Regions from separate parts of the Mycobacterium sp. pV006 genome, predicted to be linked through region 1. Evidence: riboswitches for the same ligand, from Rfam matches in the RefSeq annotation. Region 1 holds a riboswitch; each other region holds the start of a gene.

Region 1 (7,266 bases):
GCCGATCACCTCGCCGAACTCCGAGTAGCACAGGTGGGTGTGCACCTGGGTCGAATCGGCTACCCCCGAGGTCGCCAGCCGGAACGCGTCGACCGCCCATTTCAGGTAAGCGTCCTTGTCCTTCGCGCGCAACGGCAGCAGTTCACGCAGCGCGGGCTCGTCCACCTGGATGATGCCGATGCCGGCGGACTCCAGGTCCACAGTCTCTTCGCGGATCGCCAGCGCCACCTGTGCTGCAGTATCGGAAAGCGGCTGGTCGTCGCGGACGAACGACCACGCGAGGATCGTCACCGGTCCGGTCAGCATGCCTTTGATGGGACGCGACGTCAGCGACTGGGCGAACGTCGCCCATTCGACGGTCATCGGCTTCGGGCGGGCCACGTCGCCGTAGAGGATCGGTGGCCGCACGCACCGGCTGCCGTAGGACTGCACCCAGCCGTTCTGTGTGGCGAAGAACCCGTCGAGCTGCTCGGCGAAGTACTGCACCATGTCGTTGCGCTCCGGCTCGCCGTGCACCAGCACGTCGATACCCAGGTCCTCCTGCAGCTTGATGACCGCAGCGATCTCGTCCTTCATCCGCTGCTCGTAGGTGGCGGCATCGATCTTGCCCGACCGGAGTTCGGCGCGGGCCACCCGGATCGCCGACGTCTGCGGATACGAACCGATCGTCGTGGTGGGCAGGGAGGGCAGCTGCAGCCGTTCCTGTTGTGCGGCGCGACGCCGGTCGGGTGCGCCGCGGCGGGTGCCCGACGCGGAGATCGCGGCCAGCCGCGACCGTATGTCGGCGTTGTTCAGCCGGGGATCCGCGCTGCGGGACGCGATCGCGGCGTCGGACGCGGCGATCTCGGCCGCGATGGCGTCGCGGCCGTCCCTGAGCCCGCGGGCCAGCGCGACGACCTCGGTGACCTTCTCGAATCCGAACGCCAGCCAGCTGCGCAAGTCCGCGTCGATGTCGTCTTCCGCATCCAGGGTGTAGGGAACATGCAGGGTCGAGCACGACGTGGACACGGCCAGTGTCCCGACCGAATCCCGCAGCGACGCAACGGTGGTCAGCGCGGCCTGCAGATCGGTGCGCCAGACGTTGCGACCATCCACGATGCCGGCGACGACGGTCTTGTTCGTCAGCGCGGGAACCGCCGCCACCGCCGTGGCCGATCCGGCGACGAGATCGACGCCGATCGCCTCCACGGGCGTGTCGGCCAGCGCGGGTAGGGCATCGGTCAGGTGGCCGAAATAGGTCGCCACGAAGATCGCGGGTCGAGCGGCCGAGCGACCGAGTGTGTCGTAGGTCTGCTGGACCAGGCCGGCGACATCGTCAAGGGTGTCGGTGACGAGCACGGGCTCGTCGATCTGGACCCACTCCACGCCCCGCTCGGCGAGCAGGGCGAGAAGTTCCGCGTAGACGACGGTGAGGTCGGCGAGCCGGTCCAGCGGCACACCGGTGTCGCCGACCGCCTTGCTGAGTGCGAGGAACGTGATCGGTCCGATGAGCACAGGCCGCGCCGGAATATCCTGCGCCCGAGCTTCTTCCAGTTCGCTCAGCACTTTGCTGGGGTTCAAGCGGAACCGGGTGTCCGGACCGATCTCGGGAACGAGGTAGTGGTAGTTGGTGTCGAACCACTTCGTCATCTCCAGCGGCGCGATGTCAGCGCCGTCGTAGGTCCCCCCGCGCGCGGCGGCGAAGTAGCGGTCGAGTTCGTCGCTCACCCCCGCGACGGGATCGGGCAGCGCGTCGAACAGCACCGCGGTGTCGAGCATCTGGTCGTAGTAGGAGAAGGTGTTCACCGGCACGGAGTCCAGGCCGGCCGCGCTGAGCGACGCCCAGGTGTTGCGCCGGATCTCTGCGGCGACGGTTTCCAGCTCGGAGCGGTCGAGGGCTGCGGCCCAGTACTTTTCGACGGCGCGCTTGAGCTCACGGTTGGGGCCGATGCGCGGCGAACCGAGGATGGTGGCGGTGAACGGGTGAACTTCGGTCATCACATGTCCTGTTGGTGCGACGGGAGGTCATCGCCGACGGACGCCGGACCGAGCACGGAGCACCCAGCGGTGTCCGTTTCGGCCGACGCCCACTCCACGAGGCGATGAACCACCGGACGCGGCGCGCCCGGTACAGCCGGCAGGTCTTCGGACTCGCAGGCGCGCACGACATCTCGTGCACCTACTGGCCGTCGCTTCCCAGCCCGTGAAGGGCCAGTGCGTGTGACGGCGGTCGTTCCTGCATACCGCTGCGGGACAGTCCCGGATTCTCACCGGGTTCCCTCTCGCGTCCGCACCTGTGTCAGCGTGCGGCGCTCGATGTCCGACGCGGTTCTCGCGAAGAGGCCGCGCCGGTCAAACCAGCTGCGCCAGCAGCGTACCTCTATCGCGCTTCGGGCCGCCTCGCCGACTCGTCGGCCCGGCGCCGGTCCAGCCATTCGACCAGCGAGCGACCCGCTTCCAGGACGTGCCGTTCGGCGATGGCGCGCGCGTGGTCGCCGTCGCGCCGCTCGAGTGCTTCGAGCAGTTCCTCGTGTTCGGACAGCGAGTGCTTCTCGTGCTCGGGGAACAGCACCAGGAAGTTGGTCGGCACGACGCGCGCGGCCTGTTTGATCTGGGTCATCAGTCGCGGCGAGTGCGCTGCACGGTGAATGGCTTGGTGGAACAACCAATTCGCCTCGCCGATCGCATCGTCCCCGGAATGCGCGGCCACACCGGCGGCGAGTTCGCGCAGGTGGGCCAGTTCCTCGGAGCTGACCCGCTCGGCGGCCCACGCCGCGGCCTGACCGGTGAGCACGCCGAGGATCGTAAAGCTGTCCAGGACGTCGGCAGGGCTGATCCCGATCACGGTGATGCCACTGCGGGGGGCCACCCGGACCAGACCCTCGAAGGAGAGTTCCAGAAGGGCCTCGCGCACGGGGGTGCGACTGGTGGCGAATTCCTCGGTGATCGCGTCGAGATCGATGCGGCTTCCCGCGGGCAGAGCCCCCGTGAGGATGCGATCGCGCAGTTCGCGGGCGGCGCGTTCGCGGACCGTCCCGCCGATGTCGACCGCTCCCGTCATGGTCGGAGTTTAGCAACATGACACACTTCACATTTGATACCTGATATATCAAATGTTAGATTCCAGACTATGGCTCAGCGACGCACCGACAAGATGTCCCTGGTGGCTTTCATGCAGGCCGGAAGCACTTCGGTGTACGCCGGCTCGTGGCGCCACCCCGCCACCGAGCACGGCTACCTGGACGCCTCGTACTACGCGAAGGTCGGCCGACAGCTAGAAGAAGGTTGCTTCGACCTGATGTTCTTCGACGACCGGTTGGCGATGCCCGGAATCTATGGGGGCTCGGTCGCCGAGGCCGTGCGTTACGGCGCACGCCCCGTCAAGCTCGACCTCAGCGTCATCCTCGGGGTGTTGGCCCAGTCCACCTCACGGATCGGATTGGGTGCCACCTACTCGACGACCTACTACCTGCCGTTCCACGTCGCGCGCACCTTCGCGACTCTGGACCACCTCTCCGGTGGCCGGGCGGCCTGGAATGTCGTCACGTCGGTCAACGACAGCGAGGCACAGAACTTCGGCGTGGACGCCCACCTCGGCCACGACGAGCGCTACGACCGCGCCGACGAATTCCTCGACGTCGTCACCGGCTTGTGGGACACCTGGGAGGACGGTGCGGTCCTGCACGACCGTGCCGGCGGCCTGTACGCGGACCCCGGCAAGGTGCGCGAACTGGGGTACACCGGGCGGTACTTTTCCGCGCGAGGGCCGCTGACCGTGCCGCGGACGCCGCAGGGACGACCGGTCATCCTGCAGGCCGGATCCTCCGGCCGCGGCCGCGACTTCGCCTCGCGCTGGGCCGAATTGATCTTCACCGGCGACCCCGGACTGGCCATAGCCGCCGAGCACTACGCCGACCAGAAGGCCCGCATCGCCGACGCCGGCCGCGACCCGGCCAAGGTCAAGATCTGCCCGATGGCCTACGCGGTGGTCGGGGAGAGCGAGTCACACGCCAAGGAACGCGAGGCGATGTTCTTGCACGACCTCGTCGACCCGATGGCCTCGCTGACGCTGTTGTCGGAGCTGATGAACCACGACTTCGCGCAGCACGACCTCGACGACCCGATCACCGACGAGCTCATCGCGTCGGTGTCCGGTATCCGGGGCTTGGTGCAGAACATCCGCAAACACATCGGCGGCGACACCGTGACCATCCGCGACCTCGCCGGGCACCGCGCCACCCTGTTGCAGGGACCGCGGTTCGTCGGTACCGGGGAGCAGGTCGCTGACCAGATGGCCGAGTGGTTCGAGGCCGAGGCCTGTGACGGGTTCGTCCTGGCCGCGACGCACATGCCGGGAGCGTTCGAGGACGTGGTGCGCATGGTGGTGCCCGAGCTGCAGCGACGCGGACTGTTCCGCACCGCCTACGAGGCCTCGACGCTGCGCGGTCATCTGGGACTGGATCGTCCCGTGGCCACCGGCATGGGCGCCACCGCCTGATGGCCTCGCGGCAGATGCTCGAGGGGGTGCGGGTTCTCGACTTCGCGACCCTGGCCGCCGCCCCGCTGGCCGCGACCTACCTCGGGGAGTTCGGAGCCGAGGTGATCAAGGTCGAACAACCGCGTCACGGCGACCCGATACGGTCCTGGGGCAATCAGCGCGACGGTGTCGGCCTGATGTGGAAATCGGTGTCCCGCAACAAGAAATCCGTCACACTCGACCTGCGCGGTGACGAGGGTCAGGCGCTGGCGCACCGGCTCGTCGAGCAAGCCGACGTCGTTGTGGTCAACACCCGGCCCCAGACGTTGAGCCGCTGGCACATGGATTACCACACGCTGCGTGGTGTCAACGACCGAATCGTCATGCTCCACATCACCGGGTACGGACTGTCGGGGCCCAAGGCGCAGCGACCCGGATTCGGCACCCTCGGCGAGGCGATGAGCGGGTTCGCCCACCTCACCGGCGAGGCCGACGGCCCACCGACCCTGCCGCCGTTCATGCTGGCCGACGGCGTCGCATCCTTGAACGCCGCGTACGCCGTACTGATGGCGCTCTACCACCGTGACGTCCACGGCGGCGGCGGACAGCTGATCGACATCAACCTGATCGACCCGTTGGCGCGGCTGCTCGAGCAGACGCTGCTGGGCTACGACCAACTCGGACTGGTGCCGCGGCGGGCCGGGAACCGGTGGGACATCTCCGCCCCGCGCAACACCTATCAGACCGCCGACGGCAAGTGGCTGGCGATGTCGGGAAGCTCGCCGGCGCTGGCACTGCGCGTGTTCACCGCGATCGGCCGGGCCGACCTCGTCTCTGATGCCGACTTCTCCGATCCGCAGCGACGGCTGGCCCGCGCCCGCGAGGTGGACGCGGTGGTGGCCGAGTGGGTCGCCACCAAGACCCTCGCCGAGGCGATGGCGGTGTTCGACGCGGCCGAGGTCGCCGCCGCCCCGGTTTACGACATCGTAGATCTGGTGGCCGACGCCCAACTTCGTCACCGCGGTGTGTTCGTCAGCGTCGACGACACCGAGCTGGGCCGGATGACCGTGCAGGCGCCGGTACCGCGCTTCTCCGAAAGTGACGGCCGGATCGACCATCTCGGCCCGCCGCTCGGCGAACACAACGACGAGGTCTACGGGAAACTGCTGGGCCTCAACACTTCTCAAATCGACGACCTGCGCGCCCGCGGCGTGCTCTGACCCCGAAGGAATTTCGATGACCGATTTATTGCGCCGCTCTGAGCTCGCCTTACCGGCCAGCAACGACAACATGTTCGACAAAGCCGCCTCCTGCGGCGCGGACCTGGTCTTCCTGGACCTCGAAGACGCGGTCCCACCGGCATTCAAGGTGGAATCCCGCGCCAAGGCCATCAGAGCCCTCAACGAGCTCGACTGGGGGCACACGGCTCGCGCCATCCGCATCAACGGCCTGGACACGCCGTGGTGCCACGACGACCTCATCGAGGTGGTGACCGAGGCGGGAGAGAACCTCGATACCGTCGTCATCCCGAAGGCTCGCACGGCACGCGACGTCTGGTGGGTCGACGTGCTGCTGACCCAGCTCGAAGCGAAACTCGGTCTGCAGCGCGAGATCCGCCTGGAGGTGCTCATCGAGGAGGTCGAGGGTCTGGCCAATGCCGAGGAGATCGCCGTGGCCAGCCCACGCCTGGACGCCCTGATCTTCGGTGTCGGGGATTTTTCGCTGTCCCAGGGCGCCCGGGTGGACACCAACTTCGACCCGCTGGGCGAGTACCCCGGCGACTTCTGGGTGTACGCCCGCAACAAGATCATGGTCGCCGCGCGCATCGCCGGCATCGACGCGATCGACTCGCCGTACCCGGATTACAAGAACCTGCAGGGCTACGAGCGTGACGCGCGCCGGTCCTCACTGATGGGTTACACCGGTAAGTGGGCGATCCATCCCGACCAGGTGCCGATCGCCAACGCGGTGTACGCACCCACCGACGACGAAATCGCCCGTGCGGAACGCAATGTCAAGGCCTATCGGGAAGCCGAGGAGAAGGGCCGCGGCGCGGTGGGCGTCGAAGGCGTACTGGTCGACGCCGCGCACGTGAAGATGGCCGAGGAAACCCTGGCGCGCGCGGCATTGATCGGTTCTGCGTACCGTGCGGAGCATGCGTGAGCACGACGTCCGCACCCGGCGCAGCGCCGAGGACTTCCCGCGCGACGAACACCTGGCCTGGAAGATCGCCCAAGTCGCGGCCGACCCGGTTCCGGTCGACGCCGACGTCGGGGAGATGGTGCAGAACCGGATCATCGACAACGCGGCAGTGTCGGCGGCCGCGGTCACGCGTCGACCCGTTGCGGTCGCCCGGGCGCAGGCACAGGCGCATCGGACCCGGACCGGTGCGGCGGTCTTCGGCGTCGACGGCACCTATTCCGCCGAATGGGCGGCCTGGGCCAACGGCGTAGCCGTCCGGGAGCTGGATTTTCACGACACCTTCCTGGCCGCGGACTACTCCCACCCGGGTGACAACATCCCCCCGCTCGTCGCCGTGGCGCAGCAACTCGGCGTCGGCGGCACCGACCTGACCCGCGGCCTGGCCACCGCCTACGAGATCCAGATCGACCTGGTCCGCGGAATCTGCTTGCACGAACACAAGATCGACCACGTCGCGCACCTGGGCCCCTCTGTCGCAGCCGGATTGGGGACCATGCTGCGGCTGGATCCCGACACGATCTACGCCGCGATCGGTCAGGCGCTGCATCTGACCACCGCGACCCGGCAGTCCCGCAAGGGACTGATCTCCTCCTGGAAGGCGTATGCCC
Region 2 (7,266 bases), on a different contig from region 1:
AGGGCAACGTTCGTACGCCCTACAAGGGCATCCACAAGGAGTTGGCCCCGTCGGACGCCTCCGAGCTCGCCGCGCGCGCCGAGGCGCTGGGCCGGGCGTTCATCGACCAGGGCATCACCTTCTCGTTGTCGGGTCAGGAGCGGCCGTTCCCGCTGGACCTGGTGCCGCGCGTCATCTCCGCTGCCGAATGGACGCGGCTGGAACGCGGCATCCGGCAGCGGGTGCAGGCACTCGAGATGTACCTCGACGACATCTACGGCGAACAGGAGATCCTGCGTGACGGCGTCATCCCGCGCCGGCTGGTCAGCTCGTGCGAGCACTTCCACCGCGAGGCCGTCGGCATCGTCCCGCCCAACGGAGTGCGCATCCACGTCGCCGGCATCGATCTGATCCGCGACGAGCAGGGCAGCTTCCGTGTCCTGGAGGACAACCTGCGCTCACCGTCGGGGGTCTCCTACGTCATGGAGAACCGGCGCACCATGGCGCGCGTCTTCCCGAACCTGTTCGCCACCCACCGGGTCCGCTCGGTCGGTGACTACTCGTCGCATCTGCTGCGGGCGCTGCGCAACGCCGCGGCCAACAACGTCGCCGACCCGACGGTGGTGGTGCTGACGCCGGGGGTCTACAACTCGGCCTACTTCGAGCATTCCCTGCTGGCGCGGCAGATGGGGGTGGAGCTCGTGGAGGGCCGCGATCTGTTCTGTCGCGACAACGCCGTCTACATGCGCACCACCGAGGGTGAGCGCCAGGTCGACGTGATCTACCGGCGCATCGACGACGACTACCTCGACCCGATGCAGTTCAAGCCGGACTCGGTGCTCGGAGTGGCCGGCATCCTCAACGCCGCGCGGGCCGGCAACGTGGTGATCTCCAGCGCGGTGGGCAACGGCGTCGGCGACGACAAACTGGTCTACACCTATGTCCCCACGATCATCGAGTACTACCTCGGCGAGAAGCCGCTGCTGGCCAACGTCGACACCTTCCGGTGCTGGCTGGACGACGAACGTGAGGAGGTCCTCGACCGGATCCGCGAGCTGGTCGTCAAACCGGTCGAGGGGTCGGGCGGCTACGGCATCGTGTTCGGGCCGGACGCCTCGGAGAAGGAACTGGCCGCGGTCACCAAGAAGATCAACGCCGACCCGCGCGGCTGGATCGCGCAGCCGGTCATGCAGTTGTCGACGGTGCCGACCCAGATCGGCGACACGCTGGCGCCGCGTCACGTCGACCTGCGCCCGTTCGCGGTCAATGACGGCGACGAGGTGTGGGTGCTGCCCGGCGGGCTGACCCGGGTCGCGTTGCCGGAAGGATCGCTGGTGGTCAACTCGAGCCAGGGCGGCGGGTCGAAGGACACGTGGGTGCTGGCGTCGCGCACCTCGGCGGCCGACCGGGAACTGGCCGCGGCGGAGGTGGTGCGTTCGCTGCCGAGCGCGGGTACGGGAAAGGGCGCCCGAGCCGAAGCCGGCGCCGAGACCAGCAACCAGCAGCAGCAGTAGGAGAGCGTCATGTTGGCCAGGAACGCCGAATCGCTGTACTGGATCGGACGCTACGTCGAACGCGCCGACGACACCGCGCGCATCCTCGACGTCACCGTGCACCAGCTGCTCGAGGACTCCAGCGTCGACCCCGACTGGGCGTCGCGCACCCTGCTGCGGGTGCTGGGGATCGAACCCCCCGACGAGCCGCTCGACGTGTGGTCGCTGACCGACATCGTGGCCTTCGGCCGGGACACCTACGGGGGCTGCTCGATCGTCGAGGCCATCTCCGCTGCGCGCGAAAACGCACGCGGGGCAAGGGAAGTCACGTCCACCGAAATCTGGGAGTGCCTCAACAGTACGTACAACGCACTGCCGGAACGGGAACGGGCGGCCAAACGGTTCGGACCGCACGAGTTCCTCGCCTACGTGGAGGGCCGCGCCGCGATGTTCGCCGGCCTGGCCGACTCGACGCTCTCCCGCGACGACGGCTACCGGTTCATGGTGCTGGGCCGGGCCCTGGAGCGGGTGGACATGACGGTGCGCCTACTGCTCTCCCGGGTCGGGGACAGCGGGTCGTCCCCGGCGTGGGTGACCCTGTTGCGCTCGGCCGGCGCCCACGACACCTACCTGCGGACCTACCGCGGGGTGCTCGACGCCGGCCGGGTGGTCGAGTTCATGCTGCTCGATCGCCTGTTCCCGCGGTCGATCTTCTACTCGCTGCGGTTGGCCGAACACAGCCTCGACGAACTGCTCAAACGTCCGCACGGGCGTCTGGGCGCCACCGCCGAAGCGCAACGGCTGCTCGGGCGGGCGCGCAGCGAACTGGAGTTCCTGCAACCGGGCGCGGTGCTCGAATCGCTGGAGACCCGGTTGGCCGGTCTGCAGAAGACCTGCTTCGACGTCGGAGAAGCGTTGGCGCTGCAGTACTTCCACTCCGCCCCGTGGGTCGCGTGGACCGACGCCGGACACAACTCGCTGGTGATCGAAGAAGGGGAGATCTGACATGTGGCGGATGCGAGTGGTGCACTCGACCGGCTACGCCTACCGGTCGCCGGTCACCGCGTCGTTCAACGAGGCCCGGCTCACCCCGCGGTCGGACAACCGGCAGAACGTCATCCTCAACCGCGTCGAGACCGTCCCGGCCACCCGGTCCTACCGCTACGTCGACTACTGGGGTACCGCGGTCACGGCGTTCGATCTGCACGCGCCGCACACCGAGCTGGAGGTGACGGCGTCGTCGGTGGTGGAGACGGAGACACCCGAGGAACCCCAGACGAAGGTCACCTGGTCGGATCTGGCCACCGAGGCGGTGATGGACAAGTACTTCGAGGTGCTGGCCCCGACCCACTACGCGCCGGCCAGTAAACGCATCCAACGGGTGGGCCGGCGCATCGCGAAGTATCACGAACCGGCCGAGGCGGTGATCGAGGCCGCGCGGTGGGTGCAGGCCGAACTGCAGTACGTGCCCGGCACCACGGGTGTGCACACCTCCGCGGTGGACGCGCTACGCGAAGGCAAGGGGGTGTGTCAGGACTTCGCGCACCTGACGCTGATGTTGTTGCGCGGCATGGGGATCCCGTCACGGTATGTGTCGGGCTACCTGCACCCGCACCGCGACGCCGAGATCGGTGACACCGTCGACGGCCAGAGCCACGCCTGGATCCAGGCGTGGACCGGCGAGTGGTGGCACTACGACCCCACCAACGACGCCGAGATCAACGAGCAGTACATCAGCGTCGGCGTCGGCCGCGACTACGCCGACGTCAGCCCCCTGAAGGGGATCTACTCCGGCGAGGGGTCCACCGATCTGGACGTCATCGTCGAGATCACCCGGTTGGCTTAGCGCACACCCCGGGGTGCACCTCGACGCGGTGCAGGTCGTCGCCGATCTCGATCTGCCGATCGAACGCCGTGGCCGCCAGCGCGCGCCAGTCCTCCTCCTGGCCGGGCTGGATGGCCGGCACATAGTGGGTCAGGATCAGGATCCCCACCCCGGCGCGCGCGGCGGTCTCGGCGGCCTGTTCGACCGAGGAGTGATAGCCGCAGATGTCGCGGAACCGCTGGATCGGCAGCGCGTCGATCAGGTCCTGACGGATCACGGTGTGCACCAGCGCGCCCGCCCCGTCGGCCAGTTCGTCGAGGGACGCGCACGGCACGGTGTCCCCGGCCAGGACCACCGACGCCCCGGCGTGCTCGACGCGGAACCCGATCGTCGGCGTCACCGGGCGGTGGTCGGTGGGGGCGACACGGATCTGCACACCTTCTCGACCCCACACCACCCCCTCGGTGACCTCCTCGATCTCGACCTGCGGCGGGGCGGTCAGATCGTCGTGATGGTCGATGCGGTAGCCGATGTCGAAACGCATCGCGCGCAACGTGGATTCGACGACCTCGGCGATACCCGGGGGACCGATGATCGGCAGGGGCGGCATGTCCGGATCGAAGTTCGACACCCACCGGGTGATCAGCACGTCGGCGAGATCGGTGATGTGGTCACTGTGCAGATGGGTGATCAGCAGGGCGGTCAGGTTGTTGGCGCCCACCCCGACCGCGGCCGCGCGCTGCAGCACTCCGCGTCCGCAATCGACCAGGAAGATCTGCTCACCCGCCCGGACGAGGGTCGAGGGACCCGCGCGGTGCGCGTCGGGGATGGGGCTGCCGGTTCCGAGGAGAGTGACTTCGATCATGCGGCCACATATACCGTCAACCGCGCGGCGCAGGGCCGGATTGACCGTTCCGGGGGTTGGCTGGGACGGGGCCGGGCCTCTAGCCTGGTGGGACGGCAGTGTGAGCTGGGTCACCTGGAGGTTGCCATGCGTATCGCCGATGTACTGCGCAGCAAGGGGAGTGCGGTGGCGACGATCACCCCCGAGACGTCCGTCGCCGGTCTGCTGACGGAGTTGGCCGTCCAGAACATCGGGGCGATGGTCGTGGTGTCACCGGACGGAGTGCAGGGCATCGTGTCCGAGCGCGACGTGGTGCGCAAACTCCCGGAGCTCGGTGCGGACCTGCTGCGGCGCCCTGTCGCCCACATCATGACGGCCCTGGTGGCGACGTGTTCGCCCGATGACTCCGTCGACAGCCTGGCGGCGTTGATGACGACCAACCGGGTCCGGCACGTCCCGGTGCTCGTCGACGGGCGGCTGGCCGGCATCGTCAGCATCGGCGACGTGGTCAAGACCCGCATGGAGGAACTCGAACACGAACACCGGCAGCTGCAGGCCTACATCACCCAGGGCTGACGCCGCTTAGTCTGAACATCGATGACGATCGCAGTCGCGCCTGCCCGCCGCGCCGACGTGAAACTCCTGTCGCGGGTGCTGGGCCGAGCCTTCTTCGACGACCCGGTGATGACGTGGATGATGCCCGACGACGCGCACCGGGCCCGCGCGTTGCCGCGAGTGTTCGCCGCGATGGCACGCCATCACTTCCTGGCCGGGGAGGCCACCGAGGTCGCCGACCGCGACGGGACGCTCGGCGCGGCCGCGCTGTGGGATCCACCGGGCCGCTGGAAGCAGACGCCGCGCGAGGAACTCCGGATGATGCCGGCGTTCCTGTTGGCGATGGGTCGGCACATGCGGCGGGGTCAGGCGATGGCCGATCTGATGAAGCAGCACCATCCCGAGGAGCCGCACTGGTATCTCGGCGTCATCGGCAGCGACCCGACGGTCCGCGGCGCCGGGTTCGGGCAGGCGCTGATGCGTTCACGTCTGGACCGCTGCGACGCCGAAGGCGCGCCGGCGTACCTGGAATCGACCAAGGAATCCAACCTCGCCTACTACATGCGGTTCGGGTTCGAGGTGACCGGTGAGCTCCACATACCGGGCGGCGGGCCGCCGATGTGGCCCATGTGGCGACAGCCACGGTAGGGCAGATGTGGCGGCAGCCACGGTAGGGCAGATGTGGCGGCAGCCACGGTAGGGCAGATGTGGCGACAGCCACGGTGATCGGTGCGGCTACAGTGTCGGTGGCCGATCAGCAGGGGAATCCGGTGCGACTCCGGAACTGACGCGCAACGGTATGGGGCACTGTCCCCGAGTCCGAATGCCTGCGGTCGGTGACCCGTTGACGGCTCCGCGCTCGAGCCCCGCATCGAAGGATGTCCCACCGTGCGTCTGCTCGCCCCTCTGGCCTCGCTGTTGCTGCTCTTGTCGGCGTGTGCCTCCTCCGAGGGATCCGCCCCCGCCGGGGCCGCAGAAAGCGTTGCCGCCCAGGGATTCCCACTGACCATCGAGAACTGCGGTCGCGACGTGGTGGTCGAGGCGCCGCCGCAGCGTGCGGTGGCGCTCAACCAGGGCTCCGCGGAGATCCTGCTGTCGCTCGGGCTCGCCGACCGCATGGTGGGCACCGCCACCTGGACCGACCCGGTCCTGCCGAACCTCGCCGAGGACAACGCCCGGGTGCCCCGGTTGGCCGAGAACAAGCCTTCGCTGGAGACCGTGCTCGACGCCGATCCCGATTTCGTGTCCGCGTCGTTCGGCGGCACCCTCGGCCCCGGCGGGGTGGCCGACCGCGACCAGTTCGAACAACTCGGGGTGCCCACGTATCTGGCGCCCAGCGACTGCGTCGGCAAGGTCTCGGTCAACGAGGACGGGGCCCGCACCACACCCCTGACGATGGATGTCATTTACGGCGAAATTCGGGACCTGGCAGCGATTTTCGACATCCGGGAGCGCGGCGAGCAGCTCGTGGCCGAGCTGCAGCAGCGGATGCAGCGGGCGGCCGGCGCGCCGGCCGGGGCGGACCTGGTGTTCTGGTTCTCCGACCTGCGGGCACCGTACATGGCCGGGTGCTGCGGAGCCTCCGGCGTCATCGCCGAGGCCGTGGGTGCGGGCAACGTCTTCGCCGACACCACCGAGGAATGGCCGCAGGTCAGTTGGGAGGCGGTGGCCGAACGGGATCCGGACGCGTTCGTACTGGCCGACCTCAGTCGGCGCACCATCGACGGCGACGCGCTGGACACCAAAATCGAGTTCCTGGAAACACATCCGGTGACCTCACGGATGACCGCGGTGCAAGAGAAGCGCTATCTGGTGGTCAACGGCGCCGACCTCAACCCGTCGATCCGGACCGTCGACGGTGCGGAGAAGGTCGCCGACGGTCTGCGTCGGCTCGGGATCACCTCCGGCGGCTGATCGTGCGCGGAACGTCGCTTGTGGCGATGTGGACGCTGGGAGCGGTACTGCTGACGGCGTCGATCGCCGTGGCGATCACCATCGGAGCCGCCGCGGTATCGGTGCGCGACGTGTACGGCATCGTCGCCGAACATCTCGGCGCCGGACCGTCGGGCGCCGGTCGGATCCAGGACGGCATCGTCTGGGAACTGCGGTTGCCGCGGGCTCTGCTCGCCGCGATCTGCGGCACCGGCCTGGCGCTGTGCGGCGCGATCCTGCAGTCGCTGCTGCGCAACCCGTTGGCCGATCCGTTCGTGCTCGGCGTGTCCTCCGGCGCGTCGACCGGTGCGGTGCTGATTGTCGTGTTGGGGGTCGGCGGCGCCGCGGTCACCCTTTCCGGCGGGGCGTTTCTGGGTGCGGTGACGTCGTTCGGGCTCGTCCTGGTGCTGGCCTACGCCGCGGGAGGCACCACAGATCGGGTGGTGCTCGCCGGAGTCGCTGCGACACAACTGTTCTCGGCGCTCACCTCGTTCATCGTGCTGTCCTCGGCCAACGCCGAACAGACCCGGGGGGTGCTGTTCTGGCTGCTGGGATCGCTGGCCGGCGTGTCGTGGTCGGAGGTCCTGCTCTGCGGCGTCGTCGTCGGTGCCGGGCTGCTGGTCTGCCTCGGTCACGCA
Region 3 (7,266 bases), on a different contig from region 1:
CCGGTTCGCTATCGGCGAATGCCATCCGCCCGCGCGCGGGAAACGAATCCCTGACGTCCTGCGTTGTCCTGACAGCACCGTTGCGGGATCGGATTACAGAACTCTGTCGTCCCTTCAACGGACCGGCAGGCGGGACGCTCAGCGCTGCCGCCCACTACAGTGGACGGCAGGTGCGAAGTGCTCCGCGAAGCGCTGCACTACCTATGCGATGGAAGCAGGTAACCACGGATGTTCGAACGATTCACCGACCGAGCACGTCGGGTTGTCGTCCTGGCTCAAGAAGAAGCCCGGATGCTCAACCACAACTACATCGGCACCGAGCACATCCTGCTGGGCCTCATCCATGAAGGTGAGGGCGTAGCCGCCAAGTCACTCGAGTCGCTGGGCATCTCGTTGGAGGGTGTGCGCAGCCAGGTCGAGGAGATCATCGGCCAGGGCCAGCAGGCGCCGTCCGGGCACATCCCCTTCACGCCGCGAGCCAAGAAGGTCCTCGAGCTGAGCCTGCGCGAGGCGCTGCAGCTCGGCCACAACTACATCGGCACCGAGCACATCCTGCTCGGACTCATCCGCGAGGGTGAGGGTGTGGCGGCCCAGGTGCTCGTCAAGCTCGGCGCCGAGCTCACCCGGGTGCGCCAGCAGGTCATCCAGCTGCTGAGCGGCTACCAGGGCAAGGAGACCGCCGAGGCCGGCACCGGCGGCCGCGGCGGCGAGGCGGGCAACCCGTCCACCTCGCTGGTGCTCGACCAGTTCGGCCGCAACCTGACCGCCGCGGCGATGGAGGGCAAGCTCGACCCGGTCATCGGCCGCGAGAAGGAAATCGAGCGGGTCATGCAGGTGCTGAGCCGCCGCACCAAGAACAACCCGGTGCTCATCGGCGAGCCCGGCGTCGGCAAGACCGCCGTCGTCGAGGGCCTGGCGCAGGCCATCGTCGCCGGCGAGGTGCCCGAGACGCTGAAGGACAAGCAGCTCTACACGCTGGACCTGGGTTCACTGGTCGCGGGCAGCCGCTACCGCGGTGACTTCGAGGAACGCCTGAAGAAGGTGCTCAAGGAGATCAACACCCGCGGCGACATCATCCTGTTCATCGACGAGCTGCACACCCTCGTCGGTGCCGGTGCCGCCGAGGGCGCGATCGACGCCGCGAGCATCCTCAAGCCGAAGCTGGCCCGTGGTGAGCTGCAGACCATCGGCGCCACCACCCTCGACGAGTACCGCAAGTACATCGAGAAGGACGCCGCGCTGGAGCGCCGGTTCCAGCCCGTCCAGGTGGGCGAGCCGACGGTCGAGCACACGATCGAGATCCTCAAGGGTCTGCGCGACCGCTACGAGGCACACCACCGCGTGTCGATCACCGACAGCGCGTTGGTGGCCGCCGCGACGCTGGCCGACCGCTACATCAACGACCGGTTCCTGCCGGACAAGGCGATCGACCTGATCGACGAGGCCGGCGCCCGGATGCGGATCCGCCGGATGACCGCGCCGCCGGACCTTCGTGAGTTCGACGAGAAGATCGCCGACGCGCGCCGGGAGAAGGAGTCCGCGATCGATGCGCAGGACTTCGAGAAGGCCGCGCGGTTGCGTGACCAGGAGAAGCAGCTGGTCGCTCAGCGCGCCGAGCGGGAGAAGCAGTGGCGCTCCGGTGATCTCGACGTGGTCGCCGAGGTCGACGACGAGCAGATCGCCGAGGTGCTGGGCAACTGGACCGGCATCCCGGTGTTCAAGCTGACCGAGGAGGAGACCACCCGGCTGCTGCGCATGGAGGAGGAGCTGCACAAGCGGATCATCGGCCAGGAGGACGCCGTCAAGGCCGTCTCGAAGGCGATCCGCCGTACCCGTGCGGGTCTGAAGGATCCGAAGCGCCCGTCCGGTTCGTTCATCTTCGCCGGCCCGTCCGGTGTGGGTAAGACCGAGCTGTCCAAGGCGCTGGCCAACTTCCTGTTCGGCGAGGACGACGCGCTCATCCAGATCGACATGGGCGAGTTCCACGACCGTTTCACCGCGTCGCGGCTGTTCGGTGCCCCTCCGGGGTACGTCGGTTACGAAGAGGGCGGGCAGCTCACCGAGAAGGTGCGCCGCAAGCCGTTCAGCGTGGTGCTGTTCGACGAGATCGAGAAGGCCCACCAGGAGATCTACAACAGCCTCCTGCAGGTGCTCGAGGACGGCCGTCTGACCGACGGTCAGGGCCGCACGGTCGACTTCAAGAACACGGTGCTGATCTTCACCTCGAACCTCGGTACGAGCGACATCAGCAAGGCGGTTGGTCTGGGCTTCACCCAGGGCGGCGGCGAGAACAACTACGAGCGGATGAAGCAGAAGGTTCACGACGAACTGAAGAAGCACTTCCGTCCGGAGTTCCTCAACCGTATCGACGACATCATCGTGTTCCACCAGCTGACGCAGGACGAGATCATCAAGATGGTCGACCTGATGATCGGCCGAGTCGCCAACCAGCTCAAGGCCAAGGACATGGCCATCGAGCTGACCGACAAGGCCAAGGCACTGCTGGCCAAGCGCGGCTTCGATCCGGTGCTCGGGGCGCGGCCGCTGCGCCGCACCATCCAGCGCGAGATCGAGGACCAGCTGTCGGAGAAGATCCTCTTCGAGGAGATCGGACCCGGTCAGCTCGTCACGGTCGACGTCGAAGGCTGGGACGGCGAGAGCGCGGGCGAGGACGCCAAGTTCACGTTCTCGAGCAGCCGCAAGCAGGCGGCGGCCGCCGAGCCGGATCTGGCGCAGGCCGGAGCGGCCGGCGCGCCCAGCGCGGCGGAGTAGACGTCAGACGTCCCCGGGGCGCAGCACGAGCCGGTTGAGCCGGCGCGACACCGCTGCGCCCCAGGGCGTCACCAGGCGTGCCTCGGCGAGCAGCGCGTCGTCGGTCAACACCTCGTGGGTCTTGCCGCGGCGCAGCATCGCGTCGTGCAGCACCAACGACTCCTGCGACCAGGCCCAGGCGACGTCGACGTCGTGGGTGGCCAAGACCACGGCCGTCCCGGTGTCGGACAGCGTGGTCAGCGTCTGCAACAGATCGTCCACAGCGCGCGGATCCAGACCGGCGGTGGCCTCGTCGAGCAGCAGCACGCCGGGTCGCATCGCCACCGCTCCGGCAATCGCCACCCGTTTGCGCTGCCCGAACGACAGATGGGTGGGCGTGTGGTCGGCGAGGTCGGCCACTCCCAGTGCGGTCATCGCGGTGTCGACGCGCTCGAGCACCTCGGCTCTGTCCAGGCCCATGTTCATCGGCCCGAACGACACGTCGGCGCGCACGGTGGCACCGACGATCTGGTCGTCGGGTTCCTGCAGCACCATCTGCATCCGGCTGCGTAGACGCGTGCGCGCGGCCCGCGACCCGTCGACCGCGGTGCCGTCCAGCATCACCGAACCGGTCGTCGGCCTGAGCAGACCCACCAGGATGCGCAGCAGGGTGGTCTTGCCCGATCCGTTGGCGCCCAGCAGCGCGATCCGCTGACCGGGCCGCAGCGCCAGGTCGACCCCGTCGAGGATCCGCGGGCCCCGCGGGTACCCGAAACCGACGTCGCGCAACTCCAGTGCGCCGGACCGGTCGTCACCCACCGGTCCACATCCTCGAGCTCAGGACCGCGGTCGCGGCGAGACCGCCGAGCATTGCCGCGATCACGGCGAGACGCACCCGACGCACCGGGTGGTCCGCGGTGAGCACCGCGGTCATCCCCGGTTCGGCGCGCAGTGACATCGCCTCGGACATCGCGCGGGCGCGGTCGGTGCCGCGGACGAAGATCAGCGCGAACTGGGCGCCGATGACCGCGATCGCATCGCGCGGCCGGCGCAGCCCCAGACGCAGCGCCACCGCGTCGCGCGCCATCCGGGCGGAGCGCAGCAGGATTCCCACCTGCCGGTAGGTCAGGTCGATGACATGACACAGCGCCGCCGGGACCCCGGCGCGGCGCGCCAGATCCAGCAGATCGGCCATCAACGTCGTCATCGCCAGACCGATGGTGGCCGCCGACGCGGCGATCGCACGCAGCGCTGTGTCGATCGCGAGATCGACACCGCCGGGCTCCAGGTGCGGTCCGCCGCGCAGGCTGACCGCGATCGGCACGGAGCCCAGCGCGATGAACACCATGGGCCCGGCCAGCGCGAGTGTGAAGGTGCGGACCGGAACCCGCGCCAGCGCGAGCGTGGCCACCGCGACCGCGACGAGGATCAACGGTGCCCCGGTCCGCGGCGGCAGCAGCATCGCGCACAGCAGCAGCCCGCCGTAGAGGAACAACTTCTCGGCAGCCGGGTGCCCCGACCAGCGGTTGCGGGCCGCGCTGAGATCGAGCGGGTTCACCCCCCGCTCTGCGCCTCGCTGCGGCCACGGCGACGACCGGCGTACCAGCCGATCGCGCTGCCCAGGACGATGCCGCCGACCCCGGCCTGCAACGCGAACAACCCGGACTCGACCTCGCCGGGCAGCTCTCCGACCAGCGGGGAGAACCAGGGTTCGTAGTCCTCCTGGATGACCGTGATCACCTCTTCGGCCTGCCCGTCGGCGCCGCCGAACTCGGCTTCGGCGTCGCGGGAGTAGCCGTAGAACAGTGAGCCGACCGCGACGGCGGCTGCGAGGAACAGCAGCACGGCGGTCAGGACCAGGATCGACCCGCTGCGCGCGGACCTGTCGGTGCGGGCGCTCATTTGCCGACCTCCGTGCGGTCGGTCGGTTCGGCGCCGGCCGGAACCTCGGCGCCCTTCAGAAAGCCGAGGTTCAGCAGTTCAGAGGACGCCACCTGCATCAACACACGCACCACCACCACGGTGATCAGCCCCTCGACGATCGCGAGCGGCACCTGGGTCAACGCGAAGACGCCGAGGAACTCCACCAGGCTCTCCCCGACACCGCCCTCGGCGGCCGGGAACGCCAGTGCCAGCTGGATGCTGGTGACGAGGTAGGTGACCAGGTCGGCGACGAATGCCAGCGCGAACACCGCGGGCAGCACACCCACCCCGGCGCGGCGCAGCGCGAAGAACACCGCGAACCCGGCCCACGGCCCTGCGATCGCCATCGAGAACGCGTTCGCGCCGAGCGTGGTGATGCCGCCGTGGGCCAGCAGCAGAGCCTGGAAGAGCAGGACGATCGTGCCGAGGAACGCCATCACCGGGGGCCGGAAGATCGCGGTGCCCAGGCCGGTGCCGGTCGGGTGCGAACTCGATCCGGTCACCGACGGCAGCTTGATCGCCGACATGACGAACGAGAACGCGCCGACCGCCGCGAGCAGCGGACCCGAGGACGGATGGCGTTTGACGGTGACGACGACCTGCCTGGCTCCGTAGACGACGAACGGTGCCGCCGCCACGGTCCAGGCCAGCGCGTGCGCCGGCGGAAGAAAGCCTTCTGCGATGTGCATTGTTACTGCTGCGCCTTTCTGCCCAGCACCTCGTGGGCATCGTGTGTCGGTGCCGCGGCCGGTCTCCTGGCTCACGGATCCACCGGCACACCCGAGGTGGGCCGAAACGCCGGTACCCGCCTTCCCACCCACGCGAGACGCGCGGGCAGTGGCATGGAGGGCACCGACTTCCCGTTCACAGTGGCGAGGGCCGCCCCGGATTCACACCGGGTTCCCGTACACCGCAGCAGGTGGAGCGTACCCCCGGGTCGGGGGTCAGGGGGCGACGAGACCGAACATCTGCTCGGCCATCGACAACAGCCACGCCGCCGCGGTCTGGCTGCGGTACTTCGGCCAGTTCGATTGCATGCTGAGCACCCAGGGCTGCCCGGTGCGGTCCACGGCGTACCAGCTGAAGGTCAGGTCGCCCGGCAGATTGCCGGCCTTGGCACCGATGTAGGGCCAGGTCTGGCGGTCCAGGTCGATGCCGGGGATCGCGGAGAGGATGTCGCGGACCGGAGCGGCCTCGCCGACCGCGGATTCCTGCAGGGCGGCGTGTAACCGGCAGATGTCGGCGGCGCTGCCGTACCACTCGGCGCCGATGGCCGACGCCGGCTCGTGTGCGCGTTCGGGGTCGGGTTCGTACGGCCGCGACTTGACCTGCTGCAGCAACTGGGCGCGTTTCTGCGGAGACGCCTCTTTCCACTGTTCGCGCACGTCCGGGCGTCCCCAGCCGACGGAGAACAGCTCGTGCATCGTCGGGAACGGCGTCATGCTGGCCGGGTCGTGGTGCCCCGCGGTGACCAGGGCGCGCTCGACCGCGCCGGGTCCGAGGCGCTCGATCAGCAGGTCGGTGGCCATGTTGTCGCTGGCCGAGATCATCTGCTGGGCGGCGTCGCGTACCGAGACCGTCGCGCCCGGGGGCAGCTTGTCGAAGCCGGAGGAACCCACGGCCTTGGCCTGTGCGGTGATCGTCAGGGTGTCGTCCCACCGCACGGTCCCGCTCTCGACGGCCTCGGCGACCGCGAGCAGCACGTAGAGCTTGAAGATCGATGCCAGCGGCAGCGACAACTCGGTGTTGGTGCCGGCGACCTTCTCGCAGCGCCCGTCGACGACCTTGGCCACCTGGTAGGAGTAGCGCGCTCCGGAAGAGGTGAGCGCGGCGTCGACGTCGGAGAACTGCCGGATCTCCGGCTCGACCAGCGTCACCGCGAATCGGTCGACCATCGACGCGTCGTCGGTGCGGAGCTCGATGACCTGGCCGACCCCGTAGGACGTGGTGACGTGCAGGGTGGCGTTTCCGGCGCCGACGTCGACGTCGGTGACGGTGAACGGGCGGTCCCACCACATGCGGTCCAGCGTGACCCCGACGTGCTCGACGAGCTCCGGGGCGGCCAGCGTCCGGATGCCGTTCTCGCCGATGGGCCAGTCGCTGTTGAGCATGTCCATCGTCTGCTTGGCGCGCAGTCCCTGCGGGGTGTTGATCGCGATGGGGACGCCGTAGGCCGCTTCGGCCGGCGCGGGACGGGTGGCGGCGCAACCGCCGACGAGGGCCGCGACGAGCGACAGCGCGACCGTCACCACGGCCGCGCGGCGCCGCGCCCCTGCGTCAGGACGCGGTGTCGGTCCTGGCAACGTCGAGCACGACCTCGAACTCCAGGAGGGAGGCACCGGTGGCCACGGGGTTCTTGCGCTCGCCGGCGTGGGCTTCGACGGCGGGCCCGTTGGCCCAGGCCTGGAAGGCCTCGTCGGACTCCCACTGCGTCACCACGAAGTAGCGGTTCTCACCCTTGACGGGCCGCAGCAACTGGAAGCCCAGAAAGCCCGGCTGGTTGTCGACGGCATGGGCTCGGTTGGCGAAGCGCTTCTCCAGTTCGGGGCCGGCGTTGGGCGGGACCTCGATTGCATTGATCTTGACCACAGC
Region 4 (7,266 bases), on a different contig from region 1:
CGACGACGGTGATCACCAGCAGTGCGCCCAGCGCCGCCCCGGAGTTGATGCCGATCACGTCGGGACTCACCAGCGGGTTGCGGGCGATGCGTTGCAGGATGGCGCCCGACAGCGCGAAGGCCGCGCCCACCCCGAGTCCGGTGACGGCGCGCGGCAGCCGGTCGCCGAGCACCACGTCGCGGTCGATCAGGGTGCCGCCACCGGCGAGGACGTCGAGCACCTCGGTGATGCTGATCGGGAACTCGCCGAGCGTCAGCGACGCCGCCGCGACCGAGACTGCCGCCGTCCAGGCGAGCACCGTCAGCAGGGTGCCGCGGCGACTGACCCGCACCGCGAACCGCGCACGACGGTCGGTGAGCACCAGCATGTCGGCGCTCACAGACCCGAGACCTTCCGGTTGCGCACGAGGTACAGGAAGAACGGGGCGCCGGCCAGCCCGGTGATGATGCCGACCTGAAGTATCTGGGGCGACACCAGGATTCGGCCGAGCACGTCGGCGAGCAGAAGCAACGTCGGGGCCAGTACCACCGTCCACGCCATGATCCACCGGTAGTCCGGCCCGGTGATCAACCGCGCGATGTGCGGGACCACCAAGCCGATGAAACCGATCGGGCCGGCGATCGCGGTGGCGGCGCCGGCCAGCAGCACCACCGCCAGCGCGGCCAGCAGCCGCGCCGACCACAGGGTGGTTCCCAGACTGCGGGCCATGTCCTCACCGAGGGCCACGACGTTGAGGGTGCGGCTGGTCGCGAACGCGGCGACCGCGCCGGCGGCAATGAACGGCACCACCGCGGTCAGTGCGGCGGCATCGGCGCGGGTCAGGGAACCCACCACCCAGAAGCGGAAATCGTTGAGGGTGGTGGCATCCAGCAGGGTGAGGGCGGTGGTGACCGCGCCGACCAGGGCGGTGAACGCCGCCCCGGCCAGCGCCAGCTTCACCGGTGTCGCCCCGCCCAGACCGAGCGAGCCGAGGGAGTACACGAACACCGCGGCGATCGCGGCCCCCGCGAAGGCGAACCACACGTAGCCGCCGGCGGTCGTCACGCCGAACACCGTCATCGCGATCACCACCGCCAGCGCCGCACCGGAGTTGATGCCCAGAATTCCCGGTCCCGCCAACGGGTTTCGGGTGATGCCCTGCATCACGACCCCAGCCACGCCCAGAGCCGTGCCGGCCAGCAGGCCGGTGACGGTACGGGGCACGCGGACGTGCTGCACGATCCGGTCCACGTCGGTCTCGGCCGGACCCGTCAGCGCGGCCAGGGCGTCGCCGACCCCGATCGTGTAGTTGCCGACGAGCAGCGAGATCAGCGCTGCGACAACCAGACCCAGCGCCGCGACGGTCAGGCCGAGCAGCCGGACCCCCCTGTTGCGCAGCAGCTGCCGGCCGCTACCGGCCGGCCGGCCGGTACCTGTCGCGGGGCGGGTCAGGGCGACGGGCATGTCGGAGGGTTGCTCAGCGGACCCGGTCGGGGTGCAGGATCGACGCCACCAACTCGACGGAGTGAGCGGCCCGCACCCCGGCGGCCCGGTCGGCGAACAGGAACGGGTGCACCTGGTTGTTCCGCACTGCGCTCACGCCGGCCAGCGCCGGGCTCTGCGCGAGCGCGGCGGCCTCCTCGGCGCCGGTCTCGGCCGTGAACGAGATGTCGCAGCAGACGCTGGTCAGGATCACGTCCGGGTCGCGCCGGATGATCTCCTCGATGTCGACCTCGACGTGTCGGCGCTGCTGCAGATCGGCGAACGCGTTGACCCCGCCGGCGTGTTCGATGATCTGGGTGCCGAAGTCGACGCCGCCGGCGACGCGGTATCCGCCGTCGTCGTCGATCAGCACGATCGCGACCTTCGGGCGGTCGGCCCCGGCGACGGCTTCCTCGACGGCGGTGATCCGTTGCTGCTGGTCGGTGATGACCTGCTCGGCGCGATCCTCGACGCCGAAGATCGTGCCGAGATCACGCAGATCCCGATAGATGGTGTCGACGCGCACCGAGGCCGGGTCGATGGCCTCGTCGGACAGACCGTCCTGACTGGGGCACAACGGGCTCAGGATCCAGGACTGGATACCGAGTTCGGCCAGGCTCGCGCGGGTGCCCACGCTCTCGTCGGCGTCGCCTTCGGCGAAGAAGTTGTTGTAGCCGGACAGCACGAAGTCAGGACGCGCGGCCAACAGCCCTTCGCGGCTGGGGAGTTGCGGCACATAGGGCACCTGGCTCTGCGCCTCGGCGTACTCGGGCAGCACCTGTGAGTCCAGGTAGGCGGTGCCGACGAGCCGGTCGCTGATGCCGAGCGCGTGCGCGATCTCGGTGGCCGGCTGGTACGCGGCGTATACGCGTTCGGGCGGTCCGTCGACGCTGACCTCGATGCCGCAGTTCTCGACGGTCACCGCGTTCTCGGATCTGCTGTCTTCCTGCGGGTCCGGGGACGAACAACCCGACGCGGCAATGGTGACGACCGCGGCAACCGCGGTCAGGGTTCGGGGCAATGCATAGGCCACTGTCAGCCCGCCTCTCCAGATCCTCGTGGATGGGGTACTTCGTCGCCGTGGCCGGTCTCCTGGCTGACGGGCATACCGCGAGCGTTCCGCCTTCCCAAGGCCGGTGGGCCTCAGTGGCCCCACCGCGGGTCAGCGCGGTGGGAAGGAACGTCGCAATCCCGATCACAGTGGCGAGGGCCGCGCCGGTGTCACACCGGCTTCCCGTTCACCACGGCTTGCGGTGACGTTAACAGCTGACGGGCCGGGACGGGCGGCAGGGTCGGTGGGCTGCGTCTCAGGTGCGCGGCGGCGTCTGCACCGCGCGGCCGGATCCGGCGGCGCGGGAGGTCCACGACGCTACGAGCGCCGGCGCGTCGTCGGGTTCGACCGGACCCCACCAGTCGTCGTCGGGGTGGACGGCGACCACGGGTGCGTGGTTGCACGGGTACAGGCAGCCGGTCTGGGTGACCAGCACCTCGTCGTCGCCGAGCCTGCGGGCTTTGAGCGCTTCGGCGATGGCCTGTGCGGTGGCCGCGGAACCCTTTGCGGTGCACCGCGGTCCGCGGCAGACGAGGACGTGACGTCCGAACGAGGGGAGGTCCTCCCAGGCGGGGGAGGTCAGCCCGGACTCCCAGCCGGTGACCGCGCCGCTGACGGTCTCGACCGTGAGCAGACCCTTGTTTCGGCGCACCCAGTCCCCGGCGATACGCCGCAACCACGACCGGGCCGGAGCCGGCGCCGCACCCACCGGCAGCGGCAGCAGCCGGACCGCTGAACCCGGTGTGGCGGCGGCGATGTCGTCGAGGACGTCGAACAGCGTCGGGGTGGCCAGCTGCAGATAGGCCAGGCGTGCCCCGATGTTCTCGGCGAGTTGGGTCGCTTCGGTGTGGCGGGCGTGCGCGTCGGCGCCCATCCCGACGAGGACGAGGTGACGGCTGCGGTCGGTCATCGACCCACCCCTTCTCGGGGAGTTCCGCCCCGGTGGAAAGGAATCGGCGAGGGCGAGTGTCTGGCTCACGAGATGTCGTCTCGCACACAGTGGCGGTACCGCGCCGGAATCGCACCGGACTTCCTCTGACCAGCGCCGAAGGACAGCCGACTGTAGCAGGCGGTCAGCAGCCGGTCAGGCCGTCAGCTCGCGCTGCAGCACCCGGACCGCCTCGATGCGGGCCTGCAGTTGTTCGCGCGTGGCGGCGGCCACCGGCGGTCCGCCGCAGCGCCGCCGCAGCTCGTTGTGGATCCAGCCGTGTGGGCGTCCGGTGCGGTGATGGGCCAGCGACACCAGCGTGTTGAGTTCGGTGCGCAGCTCGCGCAGCTGTCCGTGTGTGGTCCTCGGAACCGCGGGACCGCCTGCTTCGGTGCGTTTGGTGAGCTGCTCTTCTTGCCTGCGGCGCAACAGATCTCGCATCGACTCCGCGTCGAGTAACCCGGGGATGCCGAGATAGTCGGCCTCCTCGTCGCTGCCGGCCGGGGTGGCCGTACCGAACGACGACCCGTCGAAGATCACCTGATCGAGTTCGGCGTCGGCGCCGAGGTACTCGATCTTGTTCTCCTCCTCGCCGGGCTCGTCGCGCTTCTGCTCCCGTAACTCCGCGTCGAGCGGGTCCTCGAGCGTCTCGCGGTGCGGCTTGCCGAGCACGTGGTTGCGCTGGGCCTCCATCTCGCTGGCCAGCAGCAGCAGGTTGGGCACCGACGGCAGGAAGATGCTCGCGGTCTCCCCGGGACGGCGCGACCGGACGAACCGGCCGATCGCCTGGGCGAAGAACAACGGCGTCGACGCGCTCGTGGCGTACACGCCGACCGCCAGGCGCGGCACGTCGACGCCCTCGGAGACCATGCGCACCGCCACCAGCCACCGCGACGTGCCCGCCGAGTACTCCGAGATGCGGTCCGAGGCACCCTTGTCGTCGGAGAGCACCACCGTCGCCGGTTCGCCGGTGATCTTGAGCAGCAGCTCGGCGTAGGCCCGAGCGGTGGTCTGGTCGGAGGCGATGATCATGCCGCCGGCGTCGGGCACGTGCTGCCGCAGGCCCTGCAGACGCTTGTCGGCCGCCGCGATCACCGCGGGCATCCATTCGCCCTTCGGGTCCAACGCCGTCTTCCACGCCCGCGCGGTCTGCTCGGCGGTCAACGGTTCCCCGAGCCGGGCGGCGTGCTCCTCCCCGGCGCTGTCGCGCCACCGGGCCTCACCCGAGTACGCCATGAACATCACCGGCCGGACCACCCCGTCGGCCAGGGCGTCGCTGTAGCCGTAGGTGTAGTCGGCCCTGGAGCGGGCGAACCCGTCCGGGCCGGTCTCGTAGGTGACGAACGGGATCGCGCTGTCGTCGCTGCGGAACGGTGTTCCGGTCAGCGCCAGACGCCGGGTCGCGTCGTCGAATGCCTCGCGGATGGCGTCGCCCCAGCTCTTGGCGTCGCCGCCGTGGTGGATCTCGTCGAAGACCACCAGAGTCTTGCGGTTCTCGGTGCGCACCCGATGGCGCGACGGGTGGGTGGCGACCTGGGCGTAGGTGACGACGACGCCGTGGTACTCCGAGGACGTCTGGGCGTTGGAGTTGGAGAACTTCGGGTCCAGGGCGATGCCGTGCCGCGCGGCCGCCTGCGCCCACTGGATCTTCAGGTGCTCGGTGGGCACGACGATCGTGATCGTCTCGACGGTGCCCTCGGCGAGCAGTTCGGAGACGATGCGCAGCGCGAAGGTGGTCTTACCGGCGCCGGGCGTGGCCACGGCGAGGAAGTCCCGGGGCTTGGCGGTCAGGTATTTGACCAGTGCCCGTCGCTGCCAGCCCCGCAACGCCTGGGTGCTGGGCGCTGCGTCAGCCCGCACCCACGACTCCTTTCCTGAACCGGAAATGCAGTCTAGGGCAGGCGGTTCCGCGAATGCATCCAACGCGGCGTGTCCGGTCCGGCGTGTCCGCCCGGCAGGCGTTGCGACCTCAGATTGTGAACTACGTCACATCGTCGGCCGTGCCGTGCCACGCTGATGGGGACGCACTCTCGAACGGGGACGAGAAGATGGTGTTCAGGCGCGCACGGCGGTCGGCCACGCTGCTGCTCGCCTCGGCGCTGTTGGCCGCGACGGCGGTGCTGCCCCCGGTAGGCAGCGCCGAGACCACCGTGGTGATCCCCGGGGCGTCGCTGTTCAAGTCGCTCAACCCGCGCTATCCGGCGATCGCGGCCACCTATCCGCAGATCGGCCGCCACTTCCACGGCGACGAGCACCCGCTGGTGGTCGACTACTCCCAGGACCCCTTCACGTTCGACCGGTCGCTGCGCGACGGGGTGGAGCGGGCGCGCGAGATGGTCCGGGATCTCGAGGGTGACGTCGTGATCGTCGGAGAGTCGATGGGCAGCATGGTCGCCACCCGGCTGGCCGAGGAATTCGCCGCCGATGCGCCGACGTCGAGGAACCTCCGGCTCGTGTTGATCGCCCCACCCGAGCCGGGCGCGGCGCGTCTCTTCAAGGAGGGCGCCTTCGTCCCGCTGCTGAACTACCGGGTGCGACGCATGCCCGAGCTGCCGTACCCGACCACGGTCGTCGTCGGTGAGTACGACCCGTGGGCCGACCCGCCGGACCGGCCGTGGAACCTGGTCGCGATGGCCAATGCCGTGTTGGGCTTCTTCTACGTCCACGGGCCGCCCTCCTGGCAGATCGACCCGGCCGACATCCCGCCGGAGAACGTCACCGTCTCCGGCAACGTCACCCGATACTTCGTGCCGACCCCGCAGCTGCCGCTGACCCGGCCGCTGCGCGACCTCGGTGTCCCCGACGGGGTGGTCGACGTCGCCGACTCGATCCTGCGTCCCGTCATCGACGCCGGCTACCGCCGCCACGACGAGCCCGGCGACACCCGGCCGTATCTGTCGGAGGGCCGGCTGCTCCGCGGCGACGGCGAGGAACCGGACCTCGGGCCCCAACGTCGGCGCAGCGAGAGCGGGTCGCATGCCGACCGGAGTCCGCGCGCCGAGCGCACCGAGCGCACCGAGCGCGCCGAGGACCGCGACGTGCGCCGATCGGCCTCGAGCTCCCGCGACCAGGCGCGCACGGCGCGCCACGCGCGCGTCAGCTGATCGGGTAGGTCACCTTCGTCAGCTCCTCGGACACCGTCCAGAGCCGCTGCTGGGTCGCCACGTCATACGAGAGGTTGCTCGACGCCACGACGACGGGGTGGCCGCGCTGCTGGCCGATGCCGTCGGGCCCGTAGTACTGCCCGCCGAGGACACCGGGGTCGGTGGCCGCGCGCAACGTCGGAAGCGCGCCCGCGGCGGCGCTCTGGGCCAGCAGCGGCGTCACCCGGTTCAGCGCCGGCTGCAGGACGGCCGGCAGGTTGCGGGCCAGCTCGGTGCTGGACGTGCCCGGGTGCGCGGCCACCGCAATGGTCTTGCCGCGCGGCGCCAGGCGGCGCTGCAGTTCGTAGGTGAACATCAGGTTGGCCAGTTTGGATTGCGAATAGGCACCCATCCGGCTGTAGCTGCGCTCCCACTGCAGATCGTCGAAGTGGATCGCCCCACCCATCTTGTGGCCGTTGCTGCTGATCGTGACGATGCGCGCACCGTCGACGTCGAGCAGCGTGTCCAACAGCAGACCGGTCAGCGCGAAGTGGCCCAGGTGGTTGGTGCCGAACTGCAACTCGAAGCCGTCGGCGGTGGTGCCCTTCGGCGTCGTCATCACGCCCGCGTTGTTGATCAGCAAATCGATCCGCTCGTAGCGGCCCTTCAGTGCCTCTGCCGCGGCGCGGATCGAGGCCAGCGAGGTCAGGTCGAGTTCGGTGACGGTCACGTCCCCGGCGATG

Evidence for each region. A riboswitch is a leader RNA that binds a small molecule or an ion and turns the genes downstream of it on or off. The one in region 1 is predicted to bind cobalamin.
Region 2: it holds a riboswitch for cobalamin, as region 1 does, so the genes downstream of both, ACAG25_RS01680 (ABC transporter substrate-binding protein) here and metE (5-methyltetrahydropteroyltriglutamate--homocysteine S-methyltransferase) in region 1, are expected to answer to the same signal.
Region 3: it holds a riboswitch for cobalamin, as region 1 does, so the genes downstream of both, ACAG25_RS12270 (energy-coupling factor ABC transporter permease) here and metE (5-methyltetrahydropteroyltriglutamate--homocysteine S-methyltransferase) in region 1, are expected to answer to the same signal.
Region 4: it holds a riboswitch for cobalamin, as region 1 does, so the genes downstream of both, ACAG25_RS09820 (ABC transporter substrate-binding protein) here and metE (5-methyltetrahydropteroyltriglutamate--homocysteine S-methyltransferase) in region 1, are expected to answer to the same signal.

What each region holds. Positions count from the first base shown of each region.
Region 1 covers NZ_JBGGKT010000022.1:34,298-41,563, reverse strand. The annotation lists gene metE (5-methyltetrahydropteroyltriglutamate--homocysteine S-methyltransferase) at 1-1,977, opposite strand, end outside; cobalamin riboswitch at 2,098-2,292, opposite strand; gene ACAG25_RS23085 (GntR family transcriptional regulator) at 2,360-3,040, opposite strand; gene ACAG25_RS23080 (LLM class flavin-dependent oxidoreductase) at 3,110-4,477, shown strand; gene ACAG25_RS23075 (CaiB/BaiF CoA transferase family protein) at 4,492-5,676, shown strand; gene ACAG25_RS23070 (CoA ester lyase) at 5,693-6,619, shown strand; gene prpD (2-methylcitrate dehydratase PrpD) at 6,612-7,266, shown strand, end outside.
Region 2 covers NZ_JBGGKT010000001.1:360,804-368,069, reverse strand. The annotation lists gene ACAG25_RS01710 (circularly permuted type 2 ATP-grasp protein) at 1-1,493, shown strand, start outside; gene ACAG25_RS01705 (alpha-E domain-containing protein) at 1,503-2,477, shown strand; gene ACAG25_RS01700 (transglutaminase domain-containing protein) at 2,479-3,318, shown strand; gene ACAG25_RS01695 (ribonuclease Z) at 3,302-4,162, opposite strand; gene ACAG25_RS01690 (CBS domain-containing protein) at 4,289-4,717, shown strand; gene ACAG25_RS01685 (GNAT family N-acetyltransferase) at 4,739-5,344, shown strand; cobalamin riboswitch at 5,418-5,546, shown strand; gene ACAG25_RS01680 (ABC transporter substrate-binding protein) at 5,585-6,610, shown strand; gene ACAG25_RS01675 (FecCD family ABC transporter permease) at 6,637-7,266, shown strand, end outside.
Region 3 covers NZ_JBGGKT010000006.1:258,764-266,029, reverse strand. The annotation lists gene clpC1 (ATP-dependent protease ATP-binding subunit ClpC) at 229-2,772, shown strand; gene ACAG25_RS12285 (energy-coupling factor ABC transporter ATP-binding protein) at 2,776-3,570, opposite strand; gene ACAG25_RS12280 (CbiQ family ECF transporter T component) at 3,563-4,309, opposite strand; gene ACAG25_RS12275 (energy-coupling factor ABC transporter substrate-binding protein) at 4,306-4,653, opposite strand; gene ACAG25_RS12270 (energy-coupling factor ABC transporter permease) at 4,650-5,363, opposite strand; cobalamin riboswitch at 5,402-5,604, opposite strand; gene ACAG25_RS12265 (serine hydrolase) at 5,619-6,977, opposite strand; gene mhuD (mycobilin-forming heme oxygenase MhuD) at 6,952-7,266, opposite strand, start outside.
Region 4 covers NZ_JBGGKT010000005.1:68,856-76,121, reverse strand. The annotation lists gene ACAG25_RS09830 (FecCD family ABC transporter permease) at 1-379, opposite strand, end outside; gene ACAG25_RS09825 (FecCD family ABC transporter permease) at 376-1,443, opposite strand; gene ACAG25_RS09820 (ABC transporter substrate-binding protein) at 1,457-2,494, opposite strand; cobalamin riboswitch at 2,526-2,722, opposite strand; gene ACAG25_RS09815 (ferredoxin) at 2,769-3,422, opposite strand; cobalamin riboswitch at 3,456-3,588, opposite strand; gene ACAG25_RS09810 (DEAD/DEAH box helicase) at 3,597-5,300, opposite strand; gene ACAG25_RS09805 (alpha/beta fold hydrolase) at 5,489-6,544, shown strand; gene ACAG25_RS09800 (SDR family NAD(P)-dependent oxidoreductase) at 6,537-7,266, opposite strand, start outside.